Lentisphaera araneosa HTCC2155: one gene and its partner. The protein of the gene in region 1 interacts with the protein of each later gene in a pairwise test. Links are inferred from orthologs where the notes say so. Each region holds a gene or a part of one and is shown in the gene's direction. Other genes may lie near its edges. The genes, in order: rplV and def.

Region 1 (16,623 bases):
CTTCGCTATCTTGAGCCTGTACAGCCATAAGCGTGAAAAGGCATAATATGGTGAGATGTTTTTTCATCTTTCCTCCAAGGTATTGTGAAAACGTTTGAAAAACTTATTGCGTCGAAACTTCTCTAATATTTCGAAAAGTACAGGTATAATTAAAAGAGTCATGCTCGTACTCACAGTTAAGCCTGCAATAAATGCGGTGGCAAAAGGGCTCCAGGCAATACTGAAATCAGGAATTCCAATAGCCATGGGGAGTAAACCAGCAATGGTAGTGAAGGTGGTCATCATAATAGGTCGCATACGTTGATGTCCGGCAGTCAGTAGGGCTTGCTGTAATGGTAAGCCATCTTTGATACGTTGATTGATAAAGTTAATTAAAACAATCGCATCATTAATCACGAGTCCAGTCAAACCGACCATGGCCATGAAGCCATTAACAGTCAAAAAGGAGCGTTCGGGACGAATGCTGCCCTCGGGGAGTAAATCTGAGCCAATGCCGAGTAAAGCCATAACAATGATAACGCCAGTAAAACTGAAGACGATATTGGACATAATGAGTAATGGTTGAAGATAACTGCGGAATTGACTAGCTAAAATTCCGTAGATGAGAATGATTGCGAGCAAAAAAGCTGATGCTAAGGAGCGGTAGCTTTTGCCAGTACTTTCGGATTCACCTCCAAAAGAAATGACTGTGCCAGGATAATTGGCTCGATTTTCTAGCCACCACTTATTGAGCCTTGAACTAACATTAATAGCGCCGATTTTGGTGTCTTCATCAAGGTTGCCGGAAATGGTCACGATGCGTTGGAAATCCCAGCGAATGAGTGAAGAAGAAACGGTTGATGAAGTAAAATGACCGAGGTCACTAAATAAGACTCGTTTCCCATCCGCTTGATTAATAAAGGGGATGTTAAGTAAATCAACGGGATCTTGTATATGGCTTTCGGCTAAACGTAGCTTGAGGGGAATATCTTCGTCGGAGCGCCTAAAGTCAGCTATGTAGGCACCATCTAAACTATCTGCAATAAAGCGCTGGACATCGACTTCTGAGAGCTTTAGCCCTGCAAGCTTTTCACGATCAATTTTAAATGAAAGGATATTGGAGCGCAGTTGACGATCGTGTTTAAGATCAATGATGCCTTTTAGACTATTGTTGGATTCCTCGTCTAAATAGGACATGATATCATCGACGGCTCTCATGATGGTTTCGTCATTATTCCCAGAGACACGAACATTTATGGGGAGGCCTACGGGGGGACCGTCTTTAGCTGAAACAACTTCTAAATCTATACCATTTACTTCGAACTCATTTTCTAGTTCTGTGCGCGTATCGCGAATGAAACCTGCCGCATCGGTAAATTCGCGTTCAGCTTTCGGGGGTAATTCGGCCATGATGAATCCGTACTGATTACTCATGACAGGTTTGTAATCTAAGTCAACCAACATGCCTGATTGAGCTGTAGTGCTTGAAATACTTTTTGGCCCTTTAGCCATAAGTTTTTCACTTATTTTACGCACAACTTTATCTGTTTCTTCCATTGGAGTCCCTCCAGGCATGCGCACATAGATTTGCATGATTGATGTGTTGTCAGGAAAAAAAACAAGTTTAAGTAAAGGAGTGAAGCCAAATGCGGGCATGATAATAATGAAGATAGCAATTAAAAAGAGGAGGCCCGAAGATAAGATACTGATGACCGGGTGGTTTAGGCACCAATTTAAGCAGGTGTGATAAAAGCGAGAGATTTTACCCAAGAGTCCTTCGCGATTCAAGAAGTCATCTAAACATTCTTCTTTATGGGTCTCGGGAGCGGAATCTCGTCCCAATAAGTTTTCTAAATCGATGACGTGAAGGGGCAATAAGATGAGGCATTCAATAATACTGATGGCTAGGGCAGTACAAACTGCGATGGGGACAAGAGAGAAAAAGTCGCCCACGGAACCTGTCATCAAGAGTAAAGGTAGGAAGGCCGCCATAGTTGTTAATGTGGCACTTAGTACTGGCCAAAAAACTTCTGAAGTTCCATCAATTACGGCGATTTTGATTTTTTTACCCATTTCACGATGGCGTTGAATATTTTCTATAACAACAATCGCATCATCAACCACAATACCCGAGACTAAAACAAAACCTAATAGAGTAAGCTCATTAATGGATTGGCCCGTGAGATAAAAGATAAGTAAACTGCCTAAGAAACTAAAAATAATTCCCGAAATAGTGAGGACCGCAGCTCGGCAGGCATACATAACGAAGCAAGCTAAGACGCCAATGGCAATTGCTTGGACGAGGGTTGAGCTAGAAGCATAACTAACCACGGTTGCGGAGAGCGCAATAACAGTGCCGATAGTCGTGAGTTTCTTGCTTCTTTTCGCTAAAAATATGAAGAGGAGGTACATCACGAAGATAATGGAAAGAACTAGACTTTCTGATAAGACTCCGAGGCCATCTTTAATTTTCTTAGTAGTATCGAGTGTATAGACAATTTCAAATGAATATTGGTCATAATCTTTTTTGAAAAGTTCAACAGCCTCTTTGACATCGCTTTTAATTTTAAAGGCATTTCCTGAGCGTAGTTTGAGAACTTTACACGCGGTAGAATCGGCAGCATTGATACTATTAATTAAGTTGCCTTGAAGTTTACGAATCCCCGATTCCTCATCAATGACTAAGTCACCAACTGTAACTTGGTTGCCATCACCATCTTGTCGAATCGTGATGCTGTATATGTCGCTTGATGAGCGATAGCGTTGGTCAATGCGGATTAGGCTTTCTCCTGCAGAACTAGTGATACTTCCTGAGGGGGGTGCTTGACCAGCAAGGCGCATTTTTGCAGCTACATCTTGAAGTGTAATTCTATTTGCATCGAGTTTTTGAGGATCTAGGGCAATAGTATATTGTTCTTGATTATCTCCTAGGAGTAAGACTTTTTTAACTTTATCTATTTGCTCTAGTCTAAGTCTTAGGTCCTTAGCTAGCAGAACTAGCGTTCTTTTTGGTAAAGGATTCGCGTCATTTTTTGAAATTAGATTGACTTGGATGACAGGTAGCCATTCATCTACATCAGCTTCTGAGAAAAAAGGAGTTAATGGTTCGCCATTTTGAACAGGGAGTCGATTTTGGATTCCCATGACGCGAAAGCGCAGCTCGTTATATAGGGCTTTGTAATCTGTGTCATCAACAAACTTTACATTTATGTTTGAACGGTCAGCTTGGGAAGTAGATTTAATATAATCGAGGTCTTCCATACCACGCAAACTGTCTTCAATCTCCTCTGTCACGAGTCTTTCGACTTCGTCAGGCGTGGCTCCTGGATACATGGTAGAGATTTGAACTTCCCCGAAGGTGAAATTAGGGAATTGCTCGACAGGCATATTGGGGAGTGCAATGGTCGCACTAAAGATGATCATCCCAACAAAGATGATGTTCAGCAAGACTCCCTGCCTCAGAAAAAATGCAATAAAATTTTTCATTACTTTCTCTTAACTAAAATGCTTTTTTCGGGGATGTCACTTTTTTTGATAATGTAAGAGTTTTTATTTCTTCGTAATGCTTGGAAAATGATTTTGTTTCCTTTCTCATCTAAGAGCCAAGTTTGTTCGAGGCCCATGTGCACAAATTCGTTAGGTACAATGACGGCTGGGGATGGGTAGTCAACTGCTAACTCAAGTTTCACCTCTAAGCCTCCTGAGGGATCTGCAAACTGATCACCGGCCACTCTCAGTTCTACATGGCGTTTACGGCTCACGGGGTCATAGTTTCGATCACTTCGGTGGAGTTTGGCTCTTAACTGCTTTTCTTTATATTTGAGTTGTATAGGTGATTTGGTGAGTACTTCATACTCTTCTTGGCTAATTCGAAAATCAATACTCAATTCCTGAGTGTCGACTATTTGACAAATGACTTCATTCGCATTTAGCCAACTACCTGCTTCGCTGATTTGATGGTTTAATATCCAGCGCTTAGGTCCGTAAATATAGTGGCGAGCAAGCTTTTCTTTAACAAGTTCTGAGGCAACTTCGGCCTCTGTGATTTTTTGTTTTTGTAAAGCAATATTTTGATTCACTTCAATCAAGGTGAGCTCGGATTGGTCATATTCATATGAAACTCTATCGAAGTTTGATTTGGCGATTTTCCCGTCATCACTCAAGCGACTAATGCGGTCCATTTCGAGTTTGCGGTACTTCACATTTCTTTTTTCAAGAAGGGCTCGAGCTTCTTGAGTTTTTAGAGTTTGTTTTTGGCTTTCTAGGGCGGCGTGCGAAGCTTTGAGCTCTAACTCAACTAAACTCGTGTCCTGCTTGGCAATAAGGATTTTATCGCTTGATCCTTTAAGGGTAGAGCCTTCGGTCACTTCATAAGAGATTAATCTAGCCGCATATTCAGCTTCCACATCGATGACTTTACATGGTTGGGTGAAGCCCATAATAACTCGTGTTAATTTTGCAGGGTGCTTATGGGGCTCCCAAGTTTTTTCATTCGCATTAATAAATAAGCACGAACAGAAGGTCAGTGCAATGAGCAAATTTTTCATTTGATGAATTCCTCCAGACGGTGGGGTTCTTTGAGTATTAAATTGAGGTACATGTTGGCCATGCGTTCAGGTCGAGTGAGTAACTCGTCTTCGTTGGCCCATTGCATTTGCCAAATCAAGCCATCTATCGTTGCAACTATGAAGCACGCTAAGTCTTCAGGATTGTCAATATCACGAAAGTATCCTTGCTCTAAACCTTTTTGGTAATCGGCGAGAGCTAAACTTTGCCAATGAGCCACTTTTAGTTGGAATTCTTGACTGACAATAGTTTTAATTTGCGGATTCGTAGCAATTAAGAGTGAGAGTTCATAGAAGAGGCGGTTCTCTTCAACGCCTTTTTTGAAAAACTCCGAAAGCACTGTGTGGATGGTCGTGTAGATGATTTTGACAGGATTATTATTACTTTCTTCAAAGGCCTCAACCAAGCTGTCAAGGCTCGCTTCAACTGCTTGGCAATTTTCTATACAGCAATACATGAGCAACTCCTCTTTAGAGTTGAAGTATTCGTAAATAGTTCCTTTCCCGATGTTTGCGTCTTTAGCAATCTTTGAGATTGTTGTGCTCGCAAAGCCTCGGTCTTTAAAGTTTTTGCTCGCTGCTTCTAAAATTTTTTCACGTTTATCCATTATCATCCTTCTTGACTGACCAGTCGGTCGGTTCTTAAAGCTATAACTTAGTCAGAAGAAAACAAAGTTATTTGGCAAGGAATTATGTACTTATTTGTTGACTAAGCAAAAATAGTATGGAAAAAGCAGCTAGTTTTTTGAGCTTTGGACTTAGGCCTTGGCTTTAAGTTAAAGTTTAGTCCAAGTTTTGTGGATACCTTTGCTTCCTGCTTTAATCATTTTGTGTTTCTCTAGGTTTTTCAGAGTGCGAATAATATTGGAATCGCCATGCTTACGGAATTTGCTAAGGATTTTTCCTTGGACTTTGCTGACTTCGCAAAATCCGAGAATTTCTTGAGCAAGTAAATCGGTAAATGGAGCCATTTTTTGATTGGGATAAATAATTGTGTACCCTGGGTTGCCATCAATATCTTCCCCGTAGGAGTATTTGAGTTTGTCAGAATTATCTTGGAGGATTTGACGGACCCTACGCATGATTTTCCCACCTTCACCAGAGCTACCATAGCCGTGGACGAGCCTGAAAGCTTCACGCGTCTTTTGGTAGTTTTCATATTCGTTCAAAAAGCATTTAATCGCTTCGTCAGCTTTTAATTCATGGAGGTCAAGAGTCTGCATTGAGGGGTGGCTTTGGTATTGTTTATGAGTTACACAGGCTATTACACAAATAAAAAACGTCAATTGAACTTAATCAATTGACGTTTGGGTTATTGCTGTAGAATTATTATTCAGCTATGGGTTGATTCGCCTTGTCTAAAAGATCTAAAGTTTTGCCTTTGAGGTCTTCACGATAGGCTTCGTCACTGGCAAGGACCCACGCATAAGCAAGTACTTTTTTCTGGGTGTACTCCTCTTGAGTGAGGTCTTTTTTGTATTGTAATTTTGCTAACATACTATCAAGAGCATCGATTTTTAGGTGAGTGTCGATGAGGTCATCGAGTTGAAGTTTAATACCTTCACTGAGATCGTGTGCAAGTCTATCGAGATTATCTTTATCTTTAACAAGCGATTTATTGCTGTCGAGTTCTTTTCTGACATCGCGAAACATTTGTGCAACTTCTGTGCTGATGATATCATTGACACTATTAGTGGCGATGGCGAAGTTTTTGTCCGCTAAAGAAATAATTTCCTTTTTGAGATGAGGGATTTCTTTGTCAAGTTGATCGAATGCATTAGACATCTCACGATTAGCTAAGTCTTCGACACCTGTGATAATGTCGTCATTGCTAGGTATTTTTTGTTCAATAATATCCATCGCCATGGTTGAAATCACTTCTGGTTGTGTAATAGCTTGAAGTTTTGATGGGACATAGAAAGCATAGATGCCGACAATGATAATTAAAATTGAGTAAACAATTTTAGTTATATTTTGAGACTTCTCTGCGGAGTTTTCGAGAGCTTCTACTTTAGAAGCAATGACTTCGAGTTGTTTTTGAATTTCGCTCATGATTAATTTCTCCTATTGCACTGCTGGTTCAACAGCATCTTCTGGGACGATTTGATATTTTAAGAGGTCGAGCAAGGCAGCGACAAGCTTTCTTTCGGCAAGATCCGGATCAATTTTCTCAATATTGACAACGTCCACGCTTATGGAAGTGAGTCGATCGGCAATCGCGTCAAATTCGGGCTCGAGCTTTATAATACTGTCCGCGGAGCTCGCCATGACATTTTCTGTAATCTTGATAGCAATTGTTTCAATATTTTCTTCGAGTTCTTTGATTTCAGCTTCTGAATAAGTTTCGCCGATATTATCAAAAGCTACATTTAGGGCATTTTCTAGTAGTTTGTAAATTCTCTCCTCAGTCACCTTACGTAAGTCAGTTTCTAGAGATTTAATGTGTCCCTCAAGTTTTTCTGAGTTTTTTGCATATTCTTTTTTAACACTTTCACTCAAACTCGGTAAAAGTTCTTTTTGAGCTTTAGCTTTCAAGCCAGTGAGCCTTTGCTTAAGGAGCTCTTCGGCATCCTTTTGGAGAGTTTCTACAATGGCTTCTTGATTGTTTTTAAGTTCATTGGCGATGTTGTTGAGTCGCATAAACAGAAGGCCAATTAGAGCGAGAATTACAATGAGAGCAATGTTTCTAAAGCCCGTTTGGCTCTTCTTAATTTGCTCAATTTTATCAATTCGATTTTGGATATTTTTTATAATTTCCAAATCTTTACTATCATCTTGCTTGTCACTCATTATTGACTCTCCTTAATCAGATGTGTTAGTGGGTGTGGATTAAGTAAAAAACAAATTATTCAGCTTGTCAAGGTTTGCGTTGTAAGATATGGGGAATGCGTCCATATTGGTGAGATTTTAATTTACAATTTGGGGTAATGAATTGAGTTACGCTGCAAGTGCTTTTTTATTAACTGGTGAAACGATCGATGTCACAGCTGGTCGCATGGGTTTTCGTTATTTTGGGCGATCTCCAGAGTTAGGGCCAATCGAGATACTTATTACAGATATTCCTGGGATAGTTTTTTCTGGCGACTTAGAATCTTCGGATGGTTTGCCAGATTATGATCAAAAATCTTCACCACTTAAAAAGGTCAATGGTGAGAATTTAAATGCTTACACATTTAAAACGCGAAATGCTCAGCATGCTTTGATGAATGCCTTTAAGGAGAAGGGCCAAGAAGCTTTTGAGACAGACATTAAACATCACGAACGTTTTTTGATGGAGCTTGGGATTCGTGGGGGCATTTGGCTTGAGGGCGATGCAAAAGTTAAAGATGGCCGCGCTGTATTTAAAAATCCACGTATAAAACCATATGAAGTTAAGACTGATTTTCGTATTGCTTCAATCGATATCGAGAATGGCGTCAACATAGATAGCCTCTTTTCCATAGCAATACATATGAAAGGCTGTGGCCCTGAGCGTAAAAAAGTTCTTATGCTCGACGACCATAGTCACGAGATGAATGACTTTACTACTTGCTTCAATACAGAGACAGATCTACTCAATGCCTTCATGGATTATATAGCGGCAGAAGATCCAGATATTATCATTGGATGGAATGTCATTGGTTATGACTTGGCACAATTACAAAAGTACTGCGAACGCAATTACTTAGACTTCAAACTTGATCGACTGGGAAAAGAACCCGATATTTTCTCTCCTATGATGGGAGTGAGTTTTGCCTTTATGTCAGGGCGCGTCGTGATTGAAGGCATGTCAGCGATTCGAGATATGGGCTACACCTTTAAAAATAATCGTTTGGAAACTGTGGCAGTTGAACTTCTTGGGGAAGGTAAACTGATTCATGATGAAGATGATAAACTAGCAGAAATTGAACGTCAGTTTCTCGAAGAAAAAGAAAATTTAGCGAAATATAACTTACAGGATGTTGAGTTAGTCACACGCCTTTTTGAAAAAATCGGTGTTGTGGAGTTCATGGCAACACGTACGTGCTTGTCGGGTGTGATGTTTAGTCAATTAGAGATTAATAATGCCATACTCGAAAATCTATGGATACCTGAAATCCACAAGGGCGGCTTTGTTGCCTTGGGTGATGGCGAAAAGAAAACCTCGCGCAATGACGCCTATCGCTACCTAGCTTCTGAGGCAGGTGTCCACGACAATGTGGTGCAATTGCGAATCCCGCAAATCACAGCATGGCTTGCGAGCTTATTTGATATTGATCCTTATTCCTTGGCTCAAGCTGAGAATGGTGAAGAGTTGCCTTGGGGGGCTAAACGTTTAAAAGACCAAGCCTTTATTGCCAAGGAGCTAAAAAAGCTTTTGACTTACCGCAGTCAGTTTAAAGACTGTGATTGGCAGTGCCGTGCAGTGAACCACACATTAAAGCAATGTATGGAAGAAAGTTTAAAATCAGCAAATCGTTTTTTTACTCCCACCTATAAAGGGGCGATCATGCAAGCCTGTGCTTGGTTGACTGAAGAGATCAATCAAGGCCTTCTTGCGGTCTCCGCAAAACTTGTGGCATCAAATGATACAAGCCTTTATGTGAGTGTAGAGGAGTACAGTGAGCTTGATGTTGAGACTCATTTGAATCAGTGTATCCAGAATGCCTGCTCAGATTTGGGTTTAGAAGCAGTAGTTCCACTTTGCGAAAAGATAGCGATCTTTGAGAAGATTCTCTTTATTAAACGCAATAATGATAACTTTCTTCGCTACGCTTATTTATGTGAAGAAGGTGAAGTGAAAATCACTGGTTTGTATAACACTGGACCTCGTTGGACTCAGCTTGCCCATTATTTCCAAGAAGAGTTGATGAAGCAGATCCTGACTGGGAAAGATTGGCAAGTTTGGATAAGAGAATTTACTGAAAGCGTGCGCGATGGTGCTCATCGTGATAAAATATCTTATTTCAGAAAAGTTAAACAGTCAGATTTACTAGAGAAAAAGGATCAGGCACAAGTTGTGGCTTTGCTAAAATACCTTGATTATTATAAACCTACGGCACCAGTCAATGTTATTTCATACATTATGACTTTGGATGATGGTCCTGTACCAAGTGTATTGAATCCTAGGACCCCTGATATAGAGCATTATATAGAGTCTCAACTTGCGAGGGTCGCAAATCCTTATTTAGCCTTAGTGGGAAAAACTTTTGAAGAGTTATTTCATGCGGAGCAATTAAGTCTTTTCGAATTTTAGTTAGAAAGAGTTGTTTTTATCTAAGGTTCACACAAATTAAAAAAGTTAATTCTAAATTAGAAAGGAAATACAATGAAAAAAGTGATTATCGTAGGCTCAGGCCCTGCGGGACACACAGCTGCTATTTATGCAGCTAGAGCAGAAATGAAGCCTCTCATGTTAGAAGGTTTTATGGCAGGCGGCGTTGCAGCTGGCGGTCAGTTGACAACTACGACTGAAGTAGAGAACTTTCCTGGCTTCCCAGAGGGCATTGATGGTCCTACTCTGATGATGAATATGCGTGAGCAATCAGCTCGTTATGGTACAGATATTATAACTGAAACTGTTGATAAAATTGATTTTAGTTCTCGTCCATTTAAACTCGTGGCCAATGGGGTTGATTACGAAGCAGCATCTTTAATTATAGCAACTGGTGCTACGGCGAAGAGATTGAATTTGCCTGGTGAAGATACTTACTGGCAAAATGGTATTTCTGCATGCGCAGTATGCGATGGTGCCCTTCCCATTTTCCGTAACAAACCAATGGTAGTAATTGGTGGTGGCGATTCAGCTTGTGAAGAAGCCATGTTCCTTACAAAGTTTGCTTCAAAAGTGTACTTGGTTGTTCGTCGTAACGAAATGCGTGCTTCAAAAGTGATGCAAGAGCGTACGAAAGCCAACGAGAAGATTGAGATCCTTTGGGAGACGTCTCCAGTGGAAGCTTTAGGTGACGACAAAGTTCTCACACACGTAAAAGTGAAAAGCAATGTTGATGGAACTGAAAGAGATGTTGAGGCTAATGGCCTTTTCTATGCGATTGGTCACAAGCCAAATACAGATTTCTTAAATGGGCAACTTGATCTAGATGATGCAGGTTACATCTTAACGGCACCAGGTACAGCTAAAACTTCTATTGAAGGTGTTTTTGCTTGTGGTGACGTACAGGATCACGAGTGGCGTCAAGCTATAACCGCTGCAGGTAGTGGTTGTATGGCAGCTCTCTCTGCTGAAAGATTTTTGGGTGAGCTCGGTGAAATCTAAAAGTTTTTAATAGACTTTAAAAAAGCGGCGAATTTATCGTCGCTTTTTTTGTGCCTAAAATTTAGTGAAGAAAACGAAGTAGAGGCCAATGTTCATAAAAATGAGTAGAGCAATGATATGTAAAGTGAAGTCGGGGAAGAAGTAGAGACCTATGAGTGAGGAGCTATTGCTTAGGGCATAGGTGAAAATAATGAGTTTCTTTGAGAAGGCTTGACCATTTTCGTATTTGTCTAACAAATGAGCTAGTCGTGGAGATTTAGAAACATAGCCTCTGAATTTAGGGGAGCACTTAGTAAAGCATGCGATGGAGATGACAAAAAAAACAGTTCCAGGTATAACGGGGAGTAGGAATCCTGCTATAGCCATCAGTAAATTGAGCCAGCCGACAATATAGAGTAGGATGAGTTTAGCTGGTTTGGGCTGAGGTGACATTAAGCCAGGAGTGTTTCCGCGAGCTGAATATATTGTTCAATAGTAATTTGTTCAGCACGAGCTTTGCGATCGAGACCGACGGTTTCGTAGGCTTCTTCGAGTTTTGGGCCCGCAGTTCCTTTCATGAGTTTGAAAGCAACTTTGCGGCGCTGGCTAAAAGCAGCTCGAACAATGGAATTAAGTTTTTTGAGTACTTTTGGACTCGGCGGGTTTTCTTTGAGTTTTAAAGTCACAAAAGCTGATTGAACTTTGGGTGGAGGAAAGAAGACCTCTGGGGGGACAATGCGCAAAATATTGACATCATAGAGGGCTTGGACTCTAACAGTGAGGGATCCATAGTTTTTTGTTGAATTATCGGCCGCTAAACGCTCAGCCATTTCTCGCTGAAGCAGAAAGTACATTTCTAAAGGCGGGCTCTCGAGCTCCGACATAATGGCAATGAAAATACTCGAGATCGCATAAGGCAAGTTGGCTAAGCATCTGAACTCTCGAGGCAGGTCGAGTATTTCTTTGTAGTCAACTTTGCAGGCGTCGCCTTTGTGGAGCGTAAATTTTTCGTGTTCGAGGTTCTCGCTTAGATAACGTTGGATGGCAAAGTCGAACTCGACAGCATGAACAATTCCGCCTAATTTTAGCATTTCGCGAGTAAGGACACCTGCACCGGGTCCTACCTCGAGGATGGTTTCTCCTGCTTGAATATCCATGGATCGACACATGGCATCGAGAAGGTTGTTATCTATAAGAAAGTTTTGGCCGCGGCTCTTGGCTGGGGCTATGCCGTATTTTTCAAGTGTGCTGAGAAGCTCGGCTTTTTTCATTACTCGACGTATTTCTCAATCTTAGCGCCTCTTTTGAGGTCGCCGATGAATTCTTCGCGATACTGCTTTTCTTGGTCAGAACTTAGTTTGCTTTTGATTTGGTCAGAGATGTCTTCGAGTGGGGGGACTGCCGATTTGCGAACTTCGCTCAATTGAACAAAAAGCATTTGGGTAGTTTCTTCAATGGTAATGTACTCACCAGCTTTCTTGTCTTTTAGTGCTTCGAGGAAATCGGGACGAATGTCAGTCATTTTAAGAAAGCCTAAGTCACCATTAAATTGTGAATCGGATTGAGGCATAAGCTCGTCGAAACTTTTTCCGTCCTTGAGTTCTTGTTTGAGTTTTGTGACTCGTTCATCGTATTTGCTTTTGTCTTTTGAGAGGATGATGAGCTTGATGTGCATTTGAGAGGGTGTGGCAAACTCAGCTTTGTTCTCTGCAAAATATAGTGCGATATCATGAGGGGTCACAACGATTTTCTTACGAATGAATTCCATGCGCATGAGTTCGAGGATAATGCCGCGCTCAATTTCTTCGCGGTATTCTTCAACAGTCATGTCCTTTTGGTGAAGCATATCGTAGAACTTATCACGATCAGAGCCGAAACGACGGGCAATTGACTTTTCAATTCTTTCTTCAAGAAGAGAGGATGGCACTTGGTAAGCGTCGTTACTATTGAAGTGATCAAGGATGAGTTGTTCTTCAATAAGTATGTCGAGTGCTCGACGTCGAAGGTCGACGATACGAGAGGGGAGCTCAGGGCCATTAAATATTTGTCTAAGGCGCATTTCCTCGCGATAAGAGAGCTCTTGGATATCGTAGCTCGTGATGATGTGGCCATTTACTTTGGCCATGATGCTGACTTTGTAGACTCGGCCAGCAAAAGAGCTAAGGCAGAGGAGGGTGATTAATGCAAAATATTTCATGGTCTCAATAATTATAATGTGTGATGTTCGAAGCTGTTAAAAATTAATTAGGGTGCTAAACTAGCCGACTCAAAAATAAATGAAATTTAGAATTACTTTTTTTATGGAAAAAAAACTACAAAGCAACTGGAAAAAAATAGGATTGCTCGTTATTTTGGGGGCTCTATCTCTGGAACCGTGGTTTTTGGGCGTTTTAAACGGTAAAAATGACGACTTCGATACAGAACTAGAATTAGCGGATCTGAAGATTCGCAACTTCGAGTTAAGGAAAGAGGTAGAAGAATTGAAATCAGTGAAGGCTGAATTGCAGACAAGCTTATTATATAAGGCAAAGCAATTCGCCGTAATTGAAGAAGATTTAGCGTTAATCTCAGCTGACGTAAAGCCAGAGGAAGTTAATGCAGTTTTGCTGAAGGAATTGAGCTTGTGTCGTAACGCGATACTCGCACTTGAACAGAAGCAGGATGAATTTAGAGAATATGGTCGTAAGGCATTAAGCTCTTTGAAAGCAGAAAAGATCCTGCTTGATGAGTACGACGACAAAGCAGCTCTCGTTGATCAGGAGCTAAAGATTGTGAAAAACACAGTCTTTGCCGCTAAGAAAGAAGGCGCTGCTTATGTTTTAGCTGTTAATGCTGATGACAATGTTCTCGCTATGAGTCAAGGTTATGCCCAAGGTGTAATTCAAGGTTCAGATTGGAATGTGACGGTTAACGATCGTAAGATCGCAACCATAAAAATAATAGAAGCTAGGCGCAATAGTAGTTTAGCTTTGATAACAGAGGGATCTGCAAAAGGAATTATTGCAGGTTCTAAAGTAAGTAAAAAATAACTTTTTGGAAAAAAAGAGATACAAATGGAAGCAACAGCAGTTACGAAATACGTGAGAATGTCACCTTTCAAAGCTCGTGAAGTTATGCGCCACGTAAATGGCAAAGCATACAACGACGCTATTGAACTAGTGACACTTGCGGACCAAAAGGCTGCGGGTATCATCAAGAAGACTCTTGAATCCGCAAAAGCCAACGCTGAGAATAAAGGCGCTGATATCAGCTCGCTTTATGTTAAGCTCGGTGTTATTGGCGAAGGCCCCACAATGAAGCGTTTTAAACCCAAAGCAAGAGGCTCGGCGGGTAGAATTAACAAACGTACAAGCCACGTAAAAATCATCCTCAGCGATGAGAAATAAAAGGAGTTTACAGTGGGTCAAAAAGTAAATCCAGTAGGATTCAGAATAGGTTATACGAAAGATTGGCGTTCGCGCTGGTTCGCTAGCAAGAAAGAATTTGCTGGTAAACTCGCAGAAGATATTGAAATTCGTAAGCTTATCAAAGGTAGATTTAAAGAGTTTGCTGTATCACGCATCAATATTGAGCGTTTTGCAAACCGTGTTCGCATTGCTATTCACACAGCCCGTCCAGGTCTAGTGATCGGTAGTAAAGGCGCACAAATTGAAGAAGTAAAATCAGAACTAGCCAAACTTGCTAAGGGTAAAGAAGTATTCCTCGACGTTGTCGAAGTACGTAATCCTGAAGTCGACGCTGTTTTGGTAGCCGAAAGCATTGCTCAGCAGTTAGAAAGACGTGTTTCTTACCGCCGTGCTATGAAGAAATCAATCCAGGTCGCTATGGACATGGGTGCTGACGGTATCAAAGTGAAATGCGGTGGCCGTCTTAGTGGTGCTGATATTGCCCGTAACGAAGTGTATAGCGAAGGTCGTGTACCTTTACAAACAATCAGTGCAAATATTGATTATGGCTTTGCTGAAGCGAATACGACTTACGGTATTATTGGTGTAAAAGTTTGGATATGTAAACCTAAAAATTTGGAGCAAAATTATGGCACTAATGCCAAAAAGGGTAAAGTACAGAAAGGTTCAAAGAGGCAGCCTCGCAGGTAATGCGGGTAACTGTAACAAACTCGACTTCGGTGAGTTTGGCCTACAAGTACTAGATCGTGGCTGGATGACAGCCCGTCAAATTGAAGCGTGTCGTGTGACTATGACAAGACACACAAAAAGAAGAGCGAAGGTTTGGATCAGAGTTTTCCCTGATAAACCGATCTCTAAGAAGCCACTCGAAGTACGTATGGGTAAAGGTAAGCCAGGACCAGATCACTGGGTAGCTTGCGTTCGTCCAGGTCGTATACTTTTCGAAATGAGTGGTGTAACTCGTAACACAGCTAAAGAAGCTATGGCACTTGCGGCAAATAAACTTGGAATGCGTACTCGCTTCCTTGCTAAAGAGGATCAAATCTAATGAAAGCTGCAGAAGTAAAAAAATTGACTGACGCGGAGCTACTCGAAAAGCTTGGTGAACTCGACAAGGAGCTTCTGAATCTCAGACTCCAGGCAAAAACAGGTCAAATCGAGAATACAGCACGTATTCGCGAGGCGCGTAAAACTGTTGCCAGAATTAAAACCGAGCAAACAGCCCGCTCTAAATAAGGATTATATCCATGAGTGAAAATACAAATCAAGAACGTGGCAACCGCAAGCAGCGTGTTGGCATTGTTACAAGCGACAAAATGGATAAAACCATCGTTGTAACAGTTAACCGCAAAGCGCGTCACGCTAAATTTAAGAAAGTTATTAACATCAGTAAAAAATACTACGCTCACGACGAGAAGAATGAAGCCAAAATTGGCGATCAGGTTGTCATCGCTGAGACAAGACCTACCAGTAAGAAGAAGTGCTGGAGACTTATGAGTATTCAATCTACTGCTGAATAGGAGAGTTAGAAAATGATCCAGATGCAGACAAGCCTAGAAGTGGCAGACAACACAGGCGCTAAGCGTATTGTTGCTATCACTGTCCTTGGCCAGCGCAGAAAATATGCTGGTGTTGGTGACATTATTACTGCTACAGTAAAAGAAGCCAGCCCTAACGGCGTTGTTAAGAAAGGTGACGTAATTAAAGCTGTTGTTGTTCGTACAAGAAAAAGAATCCGTCGTCCAGATGGTTCTTACCTCAACTTCGACAAGAACGCAGCTGTAGTTATTAACGCGAACAATGAGCCCCGTGGTACTCGTATCTTCGGCCCAGTTGCTCGTGAACTCAGAGAAAAGAAATTTATGAAAATTGTTTCTTTAGCACCGGAGGTTCTCTAATGAATGATTTCCCAGTAAAAATGGGTGAAGAAGTCGTTATCATTGCAGGTAAAGACAGGTCACGTGCTGACAAAGTCAAAGCTGGCAAGATCACTTCAATCAACCGCAAAACGCAAACTGTTACTGTTGAAGGTCTCAACATCAGTAAAAAAGCTGTACGTCCAAGTGAAGCAAATCCAGAAGGCGGAATTGTTGAATTTGAAGCTCCGATTCACGTTTCTAACGTGATGACGAAAGCTAAATACGACGCTCGTTCAGCTAAGAAAGCATAGTAGGTATTCAGATGACTTCAATGAAAGAAAAATATAAGAAAGAAGTTGTAGCCGAATTAGTTAAGAAATTCGAGTATGGTAACGTGAACATGGTACCAAAAGTCGAAAAAGTAATTCTTAACTGCGGTATCGGCACTAAGCAAGAACGTGAAGTTCTTGGTGAAGCTGTAAAACTTCTTACGACCATCACTGGTCAAAAAGCTGTAGAAACAAAAGCTAAGAAATCTATTGCGAATTTTAAACTTCGCGAAGGCCAATCAATCGGAACTAAAGTTACCCTCCGTGGTG
Region 2 (10,621 bases), on another replicon or contig:
GCACCTAGCAAAGTTTTTTTTATGGGTTCTGGCGCAATCGGCATTCCAGCCGTGGCGGCCTTGCATGAATCTAGTGAAATCGAATTGCTTGGTGTGGCTTCGCAACCTGATCGACCCGCGGGACGTAAAAAACGGCTCACTCCCTCACCGCTAGCTGCCTGGGCTGAATCTGAGGGCTTTTCCGTACACAAGCCGGAAAAGGTAAGTTCCCAAGACTTTGTTGATTATGTTGCTTCACTAAAGCCCGATATTGTTGTTGTCATCGCATATGGTCAGCTATTACGCGAGAACCTGCTTCATTTAGCTCCCTATGGGTGTCTAAATGTGCATGCTTCAATTTTGCCGTATTATAGAGGGGCATCACCTATTTTCTCTGTGGTTTTAAATGGAGAAAAAGAGAGTGGTGTATCTATGATGCAGATGGCGAAAGGTATGGATACGGGAGCAGTATACCGAACTCATAAAGTGAATCTAGAAGAAAATGAAACAACGGGTTCACTGGAGCTAAAACTTGCAAATATAGCGGCACAACAACTTGTAAATGATATCCAGGACGTGGTTCACAATGGTTTAGAAGCCACAGAACAAAATCACGAAGAAGCTACAAGTTGTTCGAAAATTGGCAAAAGCTTTGGCCTCATTGATTGGAGCCAGCCAGCTGAGTCAAATATTAGAAAAATCTTTGCCTGCCAGCCTTGGCCGGGGACTTGGACTTATTACCAAGTTGGGGACAAATTCAAACGACTTGCGATATGTGAAGCTAGCGTTTGTGAGTCCAGCTCACTAGAGCGATCTCCAGGAGAGATCGTTTTAGATGGGTCCAGTTTAAAGGTGGCCAGTTCTTCCTCAGACTTATTAGAAGTGCGCCGGGTGAAACCGGAAGGGAAACGAGAAATGGATGTGAAAGATTTTTTGCTTGGAGCAGGGTTAAAAAATGGAGATAACCTTACTTCGAGGAATAGTTAAATTTTAGGATAAATTATGAAACAAATTTTTATTAACAAAGAGCAACTTGAGACACGCGTCGCTATGGTTGAGAATAATACTCTCACCGAATACGAAGTGGAGCGTTATGATCAAGAGCGACTTGTTGGGTCTATTTTTAAAGGCCGTATCAAAAACTTAGAAAACTCATTGCAAGCAGCGTTTGTAGATATCGGTTTTCAAAAGAACGCGTTTTTACATTATTGGGATATGATTCCAGCTGCATATAACGATGGTCTTTTTGAGCAAGATGCTATGTCAAAAGATACTGTCGCCGCAATGGATGCCAATATTGGGGACTCATTTCGCAGTACGATAAAAAAATCGATGAAATCTAAGGATGGAGATGAACAGGAGCGCATGCGTCAAGAGATTGAGCGTATACCTGAAATTTTCCCCGTGGGTTCAGAGGTTATTGTACAGGTTACTAAAGGACCTATCGGAACTAAAGGCCCACGTGTAACAACTAACTTGAGTATTCCTGGTCGCTACTTAGTTTTATTGCCACATACAAGTCATATCGGTGTCTCTAAGCGCATTCAGAATCACAAAGAAAGAGATCGTTTACGCAATATTCTTCGTAAAATGAGTCTTCCAGAGAGAATGGGATGTATCTGCCGTACCTTGGGTGACGGTAAGCCAGAGGAATATTTCCACAACGATATCGAGATGCTCTTAGATATATGGGATACGATGGAGCGCAATCGTCAAACTCAGCGTGCTCCTTATTGCCTTTATCGTGAGCCTGATTTGATGTCGCGTTCGACGCGTTATTTCTTGACTGATTCAGTTGATGAAGTTTGGATTGATAATCACGATGCTTACGCAGATTTCAGAAAGACAATTGTCAAAATTTCTGATGTGAATATAGGTAAGCTAAAGCATCACAATAAGCACAAGCCTTTATTTCAGCACTTCGGTATCGCTAAGCAAATTGACTCAATTTTTGAACGTCAAGTGAGTTTACCTTCTGGTGGCTACATCTGTATTGATGAGACCGAAGCTCTAATCGCCATTGATATTAACTCAGGTAAAGCTCGTCAAGGTAAAGATCATCCTGAGACAATTTTGATGACCAACCTTGAGGCAGCCGAAGCTATTGCACGTCAATTGCGTTTGCGTGATATTGGTGGTTTGGTTGTAATCGACTTCATTGATATGCGTTCCAAAAAGGATCAGATGCAGGTTTATCGCTCACTCAAAAAAGCTGTTCAGCACGATAAGGCTAAGACTAAGATCTCGCCTATTTCTCAGCTTGGTCTCTTGGAGATGACTCGTCAGCGCGAACACCAGTCTCTTAAAGATTCTCTCTACACACCTTGTTCGAATTGTGAGGGTAAAGGTGTGGTTAAGTCGATGGTTTCCGTGTCAGTTGAAATTCAGAGAAAGCTTCAAGCTTTATTAAAGAGAACAAAAGAGAAAATTGAAGTGCGCGTGATTTGTCACCCTGATATTTTACATCGTCTACGTGATGAGGATGCCCGTATTCTTAGGAATATGGAGAAGTCTCTTGGTGGTAATTTATCTTTCCGTGCGGATGATAGCTTACACGTGGAAGAGTTTAAAGTAGTGAATCCTCAGTCCATGAAGGAGTATCGTTAATCATGTCTTCAGGAAGCCATATTCTTGATGTTAAAAAATTTGGAAATCCGGTGCTCAGAAAAGTTGCTGAGCCGATTTCTGAAATTAACGATGAGATCCGTGAGCTTGTGGAAGAAATGGTTGATACCATGTACGAAGAGAATGGCATTGGCTTAGCAGCTCCTCAAGTAGGTAGGAGCTTGCGAGTTTTTGTTATTGACACTCATTTTGAAGATGAGACATATGGCAGTGATGGGGAGAAATTGCTTTGCCCTAAAATGCCTTTGGCTCTCATCAATCCAGAAATTATTTCTACTTCGGGCGAAGATATATCTTTTGAAGAAGGCTGTTTATCTATACCTCAAATTAATGCCGCAGTGGTTCGCCCTAGCAACATTGTTCTAAAAGCGCAAACACTGGAGGGCGAAATTATCGAAGCTGATTTTGGCGGTTTAACCTCTCGCTGTATGCAGCATGAAATCGATCACCTTGATGGTGTTTTATTCACGGATAAAGCTGAGAAAGATGATTTGAAGCTCGTGGCTAAAAAATTAGAACAGTTACGGATGAAGACCGAAAAAGCTCTTAAAAAGCGAAAGGCTAAGAAACGCCGTTAAGTTTATAAACCTCGTTAGAAATAACGGGGTTTTTATATTTTCCAATCGGAAAATTGACCTTGATCTTCGGTAATTGTGAAGCGTTTTTGAACTAGGGTTTCCCCTTCTATCTTGGTTGTTAAAGTCCAAGTTCCTACTTTGTCTTCGATGGGAGACCATAGAGTATCCCCTAAGAAGAAGTCCCAGTCATTCGAGCGAATATACATTTCACCTCGAAATGGAGCTGCGGTGTCTCCAGTTTTTTCGTCGATAAAGTCGGGGTGATCAATGATGAATTCGAGTTTTTTTCCACGAGCTTGCTTGATGTTAAGCACATAGCCAAATTCAATGTTTAAACGAGCGGGTATTTGCCAGGTGAATTTTTTTAGCTTGGGGAGTTCTTTGCTGCTTTTGTCCCAGTGGCTATGGACGCCATAGCTTAGCATTTTGAAAGTTGTTTTTTTTCTAGCCATTGTTGAGTGGATCTTGTTTGAAAATATCTAGCGAGCCTTTAAGCGCTGATAAGATCTTCATCTTCGGTGATTTTGTGGCCCTTGATTTTACTTAAGATAAGCATGATGGGGCCAGATAGCACGTAGAGGTTGATGAGTGCGGCTGCGGTCATTTTTGGGCCGCTGCCATAGCGAATGACTTCAGCAGTTCCTACAACTATGATGAGCAGTAGGATAATGATTTTCCGAGCGCGATTCACAGGTGAAACAAGCCATTTGGCCATGTGGGGGTAAGGGATAGGGCTGATCATTAGTAGACCTAAGAATGCTGTGTAAATAGGGAGAAAAAAAGTCATAAGCCATTCGGGGAGATTGGCTTCTGTAGTACCCATAATGACTATCGAGCATACGGCTGAAGCTGCTCCAGGTGTGGGGATGCCACGGAAGCCGGTTTCTTTAGCGACGCCTTCTTTGGGATTGAATTTACTTTCCATTTCCATGGCATTATAAAGTGCAAGCCTTAAGGCTGCGCAACCCATGTACATGGCGCCTGCTAGCCAAAACAGTCTATCTTGGCGAATGAATCCGAGGTCTTTAACTTCTGCAAAACCTAAAAATACTGTTACGTGTGCGTAGATGTACACGAGGACAGCTGGAGCAACACCAAATGTGACCATGTCGGCAAGTGAGTCCATTTCGATGCCGTGTAAAGAAGTGGCGTTGAGTTTGCGCGCGCTCCAGCCATCTAATGCATCAAAAATCATGGCGCCAATGATAACCCAGGCACATGCCGCGAAAACATAGGGCATGATCGTTGTGTTAGCGTTATGGGAAATAATTTCGAAGTGATCGTTGGAGTTTTTCGTGAGAATCTTTTCGTAGGCCTGCAGAGCTAGAAGGATTGCAGTAAAACCACAAAGAGAATTACCCAAAGTCAAGAGGGTAGGGATCTTTTTGTAAAGCTGTGTATGCTTAATTGTGTGTTCTGTGCTCATAGGGATCTCACGAAAAAAAAAGACAGGTTAAAATACCTGTCTTTTTGGAAAAGTCTTTTTAAAGTCTTAGATGTTAACTTTAGTTTTTGGTAGACCTAAAACTTGATCACCTGGCTTAAGACGACCTTCTTGAATGAGTTGGTCGACGCGTTCGAAACGCTTAAGTACGTTCTTTTTACCAGCAGTATTGCCTTTTACTTTTAAACTTCTGTGAATAGACATTTGTGTGTCTCCGTATTAAAATTTTTCATTGTCAGGCGTATCGAAAAGAATATCCAAACCTGAGTGGAAATTAGATGAGTGTTGAAAGTATCGTAGCTTGAATTTTTGTCAAACTAATTTTTTAAATTTAATTGTTGTTCTTGAAGTTTTGCTGTAATCAACTGACCAGCCTTGTAAGAAGAGCGTACCATTGGGCCACTGGCTACAGCGTTGAAGCCAAGCTTCTCTGCGTATTCTTTCCAATCCTCAAACTGCTCGGGGCGAACATAGCGATCGAGCTTCCAATGTTTGCGGGATGGTGGTAAGTATTGGCCGATAGTGATGATGTCAACATTAGCTTCATAGAGGTCATGAATGCATTGGATAACTTCTTCATCTGTTTCCCCTAAGCCAACCATGATACCAGATTTTGTGAGGACTTTACCCTGGCTCCAAGCTTTTGCATTTTTAAGGACTTCTAAGCTTCTTTTGTATTTTGCTCTACCGCGAATCGGAGGGGACAGGCGCTCGCAGGTTTCGAGGTTGTGATTGAAAACAGTGGGCATGGCGTCCAAAGTCATTCTAATAAGATCTTCTTTGCCATTGAAATCTGGTGTGAGGACTTCGATGCCAGCTTGTGGAAGTTTTTCGCGAACAGCGCGAATCGTTTTTGCAAATTGATCAGAACCTTCGTCTTCTAGATCGTCTCGAGCAACGGAAGTAATGACGACGTATTCGAGATCCATCTTTGCTGCAGTATCAGCTACATTTTCAGGCTCTTTTGGGTCTGGTGGCTCGGGTTTGTTGTAGCCAATAGCACAAAAGCGGCAAGCTCTAGTGCAGTTAACTCCGAGTAACATAAAGGTTGCGGTGCGTTCGTGCCAACATTCAGCGAGGTTGGGGCATTTAGCTTCTTCGCACACAGTATTTAATTGTCGACCACGGAGTTCTTTGTTAAGTTCGTCGCGATTACCGCCACGGTTTACTTTAACACGAATCCATTCTGGTAGGCGTTTTTGGTTTTTTTCAGCCATGATTTTGATTCCTAAATTATTTTCACGTACTATGAAGCGAATTTGAAAATTTACACATTTTTTAACGTCTTTTTTATAAGAGGGGTATTTGAGTTCAAAAAGACATTCATTTTTATAAAACCACCTTTTTTTAACATTATATATGTCTTCAGGATCTTAAGGAATCTTGCCAAGATTTTTTTGCCACCGTATCTTAGTAGTATTAAATTTAATAGAGAGTGAGAAAAAATGTCTGATTTATGGAATAACATAAATCCCAGCAAGGCTGACCATGTGTTGGGAGTCGTCGGCGGTACGCTGGATGAAATTATGGCCACGAGTAAGCACCGTTTAGTTGTAACCCCCATGCATGAAAAAATTATCAATGCAATTATTGAGTTTTGTAGGAGCAAGCATTTACGCCCTTTAATTTTAGTAACTGATTCAGTTGCGACGAGCTCGTGGGAAAGAGTATTTAGGAAACGCTTAAAAGAAGGCGTTGATGAAAGAAAGTTTTTTGGTGAGCCTAACGAATTAGGTTTTCCGCTGATGCCCCTTATACCCTACAATTATTTTGGTTCATGCTTTAAGATAACGTCTAATCAACAAGTTGAATCGAGACGTTTACATTTGCGCGAGATTTCATCTATCAGTGCTTATGAAGGTGACGAGCTGAGTTCTGGTGATATTGATGCCTCTTTAGAAATGGATAAGGTTCTACGCAATCTAGAAAGAGTGAGTTTTGATGAATATATTACCGGCCTTAGCCCTTTAATGGAAGGTGATGTTCAGATTATTGAAGAAGAACTGGGTCAAGCACTCGATATTTTATCAGAACAGAAATTTGATTTAGTTATTGCCGATGGAGCGGCTCGCTTGGGTGGTGCTTGGATGACCCTCTTAAGAGAAATGGATGAAAAGATGCCATGTCCCTTTATAGGATTTAGTACATTTAAACCAGAAGAGGCTTTTGGAACCAAGCTAGCTCATCAGCAACGACAGAATTTTTTTGGTACACGCTTCACTGAATTGAGCCTTACAAGTTTATCCGTAGATGGTGCGTGTCGCCCTTGGCGTGAATTAATAAGTTTTGTCGAACCCGATCGCCAATCCGCAAAAGCGATTGAGGAGGTTATTGATAACCTTCATGATCTCATTCAAGACATAAATTATGGACATCGAACAAAATTAACTCTCCATCAGTATATTAAAACTGAATTGGGGCATTTAGCAAAAGATATGTTGGGTAACTGGGCGCGGCGTCAAGAATGGACCAGTTCGGTTCTGTATTATGGGCGTGAACACGACCTGATTGATGGGGCAGACTGGGAAGTTTATATGAAAAAAGTTCCTCTTGACCAACCACAGGGCAACTTGCTTGTCTACAGAGAATATATTTTCAATGTGCTTTTAGAGTCCGAAGATGAGCATGATCATAAGTACGCAGAACAATTTATTACTAGAGTTAAAAAAGTGGGTTATTTACTGACTCAACATGATATTCGGCCTTATTCATCTCTCAGTAATAATCTTTTGGGGCGTACGAGTACGAAAGAAGATCGTCTTCTAAATTTAATGGAAAAAGAATGGGAAGAAACTGGTGATAAATTTCGTGGCCTTATCATTGCTGATTTTACCGATAGCTCACAAGATGCTTTAGATGCAGGTTTACCTAATGCGGATTCCTGTGGTTTGATGAGTGTCTTTTGGAAGTGTCAAGAGAACTTGGTTACAGTTCAAATGAACCCCGTAGTGGTATGGGAGAATATGCTTTATTGTAATCCGCGATTTGCGAGCCGTATGGAAAAAAGCATTGGTCATCTTATCGATCAGTATGGAGCTCATCTTCAGATGACTCGTAATGACGATGGAGTTTATTGTTATTTCAAGATTAAAGGAGAGGGCTTTACACAGGCATTTTGGACTTGGTTAATCAATAGTCTTTTGTCCGATGGAACCACTCTATGTATTTTAGCCAATCGTGAGGTTCTCTTAGACGAATGGAATGGATTGGGTGTTAATACAGTATTTAACTTGACGGTTACTAACTCAGAAATCTTGCGAGCACGTTTAGGTCATCGCTTAGGTGATACAGAAGATATGGGCTTACTTGCAGCACATTTGTGGGATATTGTTTCTGTTATGCCTGATGTGCAAGGTGGCTTGAGCCCTTATTTCATTTATGAAGACTTACGAAAAAGTCGTTGGGCGATTTGTGATGATGGTAAGTTTGAACTTGGGCTTGGAGCCATCTCACCAGATTTAGGTGGTAGCGAGCATAAAACAATGGATGTTTTTAATAAAGTGAACGCCCAACAAGAGTTACTTATTTCAAGGCGTAAGGAAGTGGCAGATAGTTGGCGACTTATGGGGGATGGAGAAGATCGTTTCCTAGCCCTTGAAGTGTATTTTGAAAATGATCTTCATTTGAGTAAAAATATATGCCGTGAAGTTATTGTGAAGAAAAATGAGTATCGCTTCGATTCAGGTGACTTTAACAAGGTATTGGAGTCAATTTATTTAGCTTTGGCTCATAGTCTTTGTGAAATGAAAGATAAGAAATATGAGAAAGAAATGATTTCGTTTGAAATTCTCAAAAGAAATAACTTAGCCCATAGACTCTTAGTGAGTGGAGAGTTAGCGGAAGAATTTATCGAAATGGTGGAGCAACTTTTTGCCCCCTTTAAGATGCAGTTTTACCTCTTGACAATGGCTTTGTATTACGATCATCGTGAAAAATCTTTATTTAAGAAGGAAAAAGCAGGAGAAGTTTACGAGTCAGCATTTGCGATTCCTGAACTCTTCAAGACTAAGGATGACTTACTGGTCATCAATAAGTATTGGCAGGAGTTTGTGGGGAGAACAAAGGTCTACAGCATGCGTATCCCGCAGACTAAGTCAGTGATTCAAAAGCTCAAAGAAAGTAAGTTTAATTTGCGCCCACAGTGCTATAGAACTGAAGTCAGGATGAAAGCCAAAAAGAAAAAGTAGTTTAATGACTTACTTTAAAGGCGATCATACCAAGGCCTAAGCTTTGAAAGATAATATTTGGCAACCATACCAAAATTTCTGGGTGCATTGCCGTATGTTTATCAAAGGCACCAGTAATTAAGATAGTTGCGTAATAAGTCATCATGACAATAAGGCTTATAAGAAGACCAATACTCGTTTCTGAGCGACTCGAACGCAAGCCAAATGGTAGGGCCATTAATAAAAAGGCAAGGGGGGAAAAGGAAAGTGCCAAGTTTTTGTTTAAATTATAAAGAAGGTCGGTGTGTTCCCTGCGGACAGTCTTGGTTTGTTCCTTATTTTTGAGCACTGCTAGACGGGCAATCATTTCTTTGATGTTGAGGTATTTGGCGCGTTTTCTTAAATTTCCACTGTTGAGTTCATCATTTGTGTAGAAAGTATAAGTGGTATTGGCGTTGGGTAGGCGTGTGACTTTAACACCACTTAGAGATTTGTTTTCACCCTTGTCATTCTTTAAGAACTCCCAGTTGTTGTCTAGGATAATAACATCGATAAATTCAATAGTGAATGAGTTCTCTGTTGTGTTAATTATTTTACCACTCTGTGCAAGAAGCTGGTTAGATACGATGTCGGTAGCTTTGTCTACTTCAATAACTCGTAAGTCTTTCAGTGTACCATCTTCCTTTTTTTCGCCTATTTCTACAGATAACTTTCCTAAGTCAATAGTTGTGCCTCCTCGCAAAAAAGTGGAGGGATTAGATAAGAGCTCACCCTTCATCATTGATTTTCGAGTCGCCTCAAGATGAGGGACAGCAAACATGTTCAAATAGAATAAACAAGCGGATGAGACCAAAGCTAAGAGTATGGCGGGGTTGACGATTTGCCATAGACTGATTCCAGAGGCTCGCATCGCAGTAATTTCATTTTCGGCGGACATTCGGCTAAAGACTAGAGTTACACTCACTAAGCTAGCAATGGGGATTGCGTAGGCTAAGATTTTTGGAAGTAGCATTAAGAACATTTTGAAAATAAATATTTGTGATACCGTCGTATCCAAACGACTTAGTATTTTAATCATCAAGCCAAGTACTAAAATGAAAGTGAGTACCAGTAGAGAAGCTACAAAAATATAGAGTAGATTCTTTAAAATATGTCGATTAAGTATGTTCATTAGGCGTGATTAAATTTGCTGAAAGTTCTATTGCTCAGGAAAGTAATGGTGAATTCAGTTTTTGCGAAACCGAATGACTTGCCATATTTGCTCTTCAGGACTAAAAAATTTGGGTCGCCCTTCATTGAGCTCAAGTTTCCAAGTGTAATGTTGGCACAAATCAATCCAATCTGAGGAAAGGTGAAGTGTGCGACCATCGCAGCTTTGTTCACTTTTATGGCCTTTGGGAAAGTGAGCATAAAAGATGCCGTTTGTACGAAGAGCGCAAAATATTTCTTTTAGAAAGGCTTCGCGATCCTTGGGTTCAACATGCATGAGAACCGCATTGGCAAAAATCCCGTCATAGCTCTTAGGCGCTAAATTGAGTTCACTAAATTTTTGATGGATGATACGTGCATGACTGATTTTTTCAGCGTGTTGACAAAACGTTTCACTCGCATCTAAGCCTTCAACTTGGTAACCTTTATTTTTGAAATAGACTAGATCACGTCCAGGACCACAGCCGAGGTCTAAAATTTTAGCAGGAGCTTGTGTTAGTGCAGAAAGAAAGTCTGAGTAAGGCCAGCTCATATCGTCTTGCGCACTTCGCAAAATGAAATCTTCGGCGTGTTGATTGTACCAGTTTATGTTAGTATTTTCATTCATATAAACACAAAAA

Evidence for each region.
Region 2: the proteins of rplV (region 1) and def interact in binary tests that used the Escherichia coli proteins (3 or more experiments, as listed by UniProt). The link is inferred for Lentisphaera araneosa HTCC2155 from one-to-one orthologs.

Annotation. Positions count from the first base shown.
Region 1 is NZ_ABCK01000023.1:52,967-69,589, forward strand. The notes cover bases 12,498-15,477. They hold rplV (50S ribosomal protein L22), read left to right. Parts: upstream 12,498-13,811; coding sequence 13,812-14,144; downstream 14,145-15,477. Other genes in these bases: LNTAR_RS19020 (peptidylprolyl isomerase), read right to left, coding at 12,498-12,955; LNTAR_RS19025 (hypothetical protein), read left to right, coding at 13,059-13,787; rpsC (30S ribosomal protein S3), read left to right, coding at 14,157-14,855; rplP (50S ribosomal protein L16), read left to right, coding at 14,794-15,213; rpmC (50S ribosomal protein L29), read left to right, coding at 15,213-15,401. In the rest of the region: LNTAR_RS18965 (TolC family protein), read right to left, coding at 1-67; LNTAR_RS18970 (efflux RND transporter permease subunit), read right to left, coding at 64-3,465; LNTAR_RS18975 (efflux RND transporter periplasmic adaptor subunit), read right to left, coding at 3,465-4,526; LNTAR_RS18980 (TetR/AcrR family transcriptional regulator), read right to left, coding at 4,523-5,152; LNTAR_RS18985 (Smr/MutS family protein), read right to left, coding at 5,321-5,767; LNTAR_RS18990 (hypothetical protein), read right to left, coding at 5,874-6,596; LNTAR_RS18995 (hypothetical protein), read right to left, coding at 6,609-7,334; LNTAR_RS19000 (3'-5' exonuclease), read left to right, coding at 7,477-9,759; trxB (thioredoxin-disulfide reductase), read left to right, coding at 9,832-10,779; LNTAR_RS19010 (DUF454 family protein), read right to left, coding at 10,834-11,211; 16S rRNA (adenine(1518)-N(6)/adenine(1519)-N(6))-dimethyltransferase RsmA, read right to left, coding at 11,211-12,029; more of LNTAR_RS19020, read right to left, coding at 12,029-12,497; more of rpsQ, read left to right, coding at 15,478-15,685; rplN (50S ribosomal protein L14), read left to right, coding at 15,698-16,063; rplX (50S ribosomal protein L24), read left to right, coding at 16,063-16,335; rplE (50S ribosomal protein L5), read left to right, coding at 16,347-16,623. UniProt on the Escherichia coli protein: This protein binds specifically to 23S rRNA; its binding is stimulated by other ribosomal proteins, e.g. uL4, bL17, and bL20. It is important during the early stages of 50S assembly.
Region 2 is NZ_ABCK01000050.1:1,120-11,740, reverse strand. Bases 1,571-4,385 are described here. They hold def (peptide deformylase), read left to right. Parts: upstream 1,571-2,588; coding sequence 2,589-3,182; downstream 3,183-4,385. Other genes in these bases: LNTAR_RS24040 (CDP-alcohol phosphatidyltransferase family protein), read right to left, coding at 3,673-4,385; LNTAR_RS24045 (DUF3859 domain-containing protein), read right to left, coding at 3,215-3,634; LNTAR_RS24055 (Rne/Rng family ribonuclease), read left to right, coding at 1,571-2,586. In the rest of the region: fmt (methionyl-tRNA formyltransferase), read left to right, coding at 1-966; more of LNTAR_RS24055, read left to right, coding at 982-1,570; more of LNTAR_RS24040, read right to left, coding at 4,386-4,608; LNTAR_RS26840 (small basic protein), read right to left, coding at 4,675-4,830; lipA (lipoyl synthase), read right to left, coding at 4,944-5,843; LNTAR_RS24030 (hypothetical protein), read left to right, coding at 6,072-8,813; LNTAR_RS24025 (LptF/LptG family permease), read right to left, coding at 8,815-9,963; LNTAR_RS24020 (class I SAM-dependent methyltransferase), read right to left, coding at 10,018-10,608. UniProt on the Escherichia coli protein: Removes the formyl group from the N-terminal Met of newly synthesized proteins. Requires at least a dipeptide for an efficient rate of reaction. N-terminal L-methionine is a prerequisite for activity but the enzyme has broad specificity at other positions.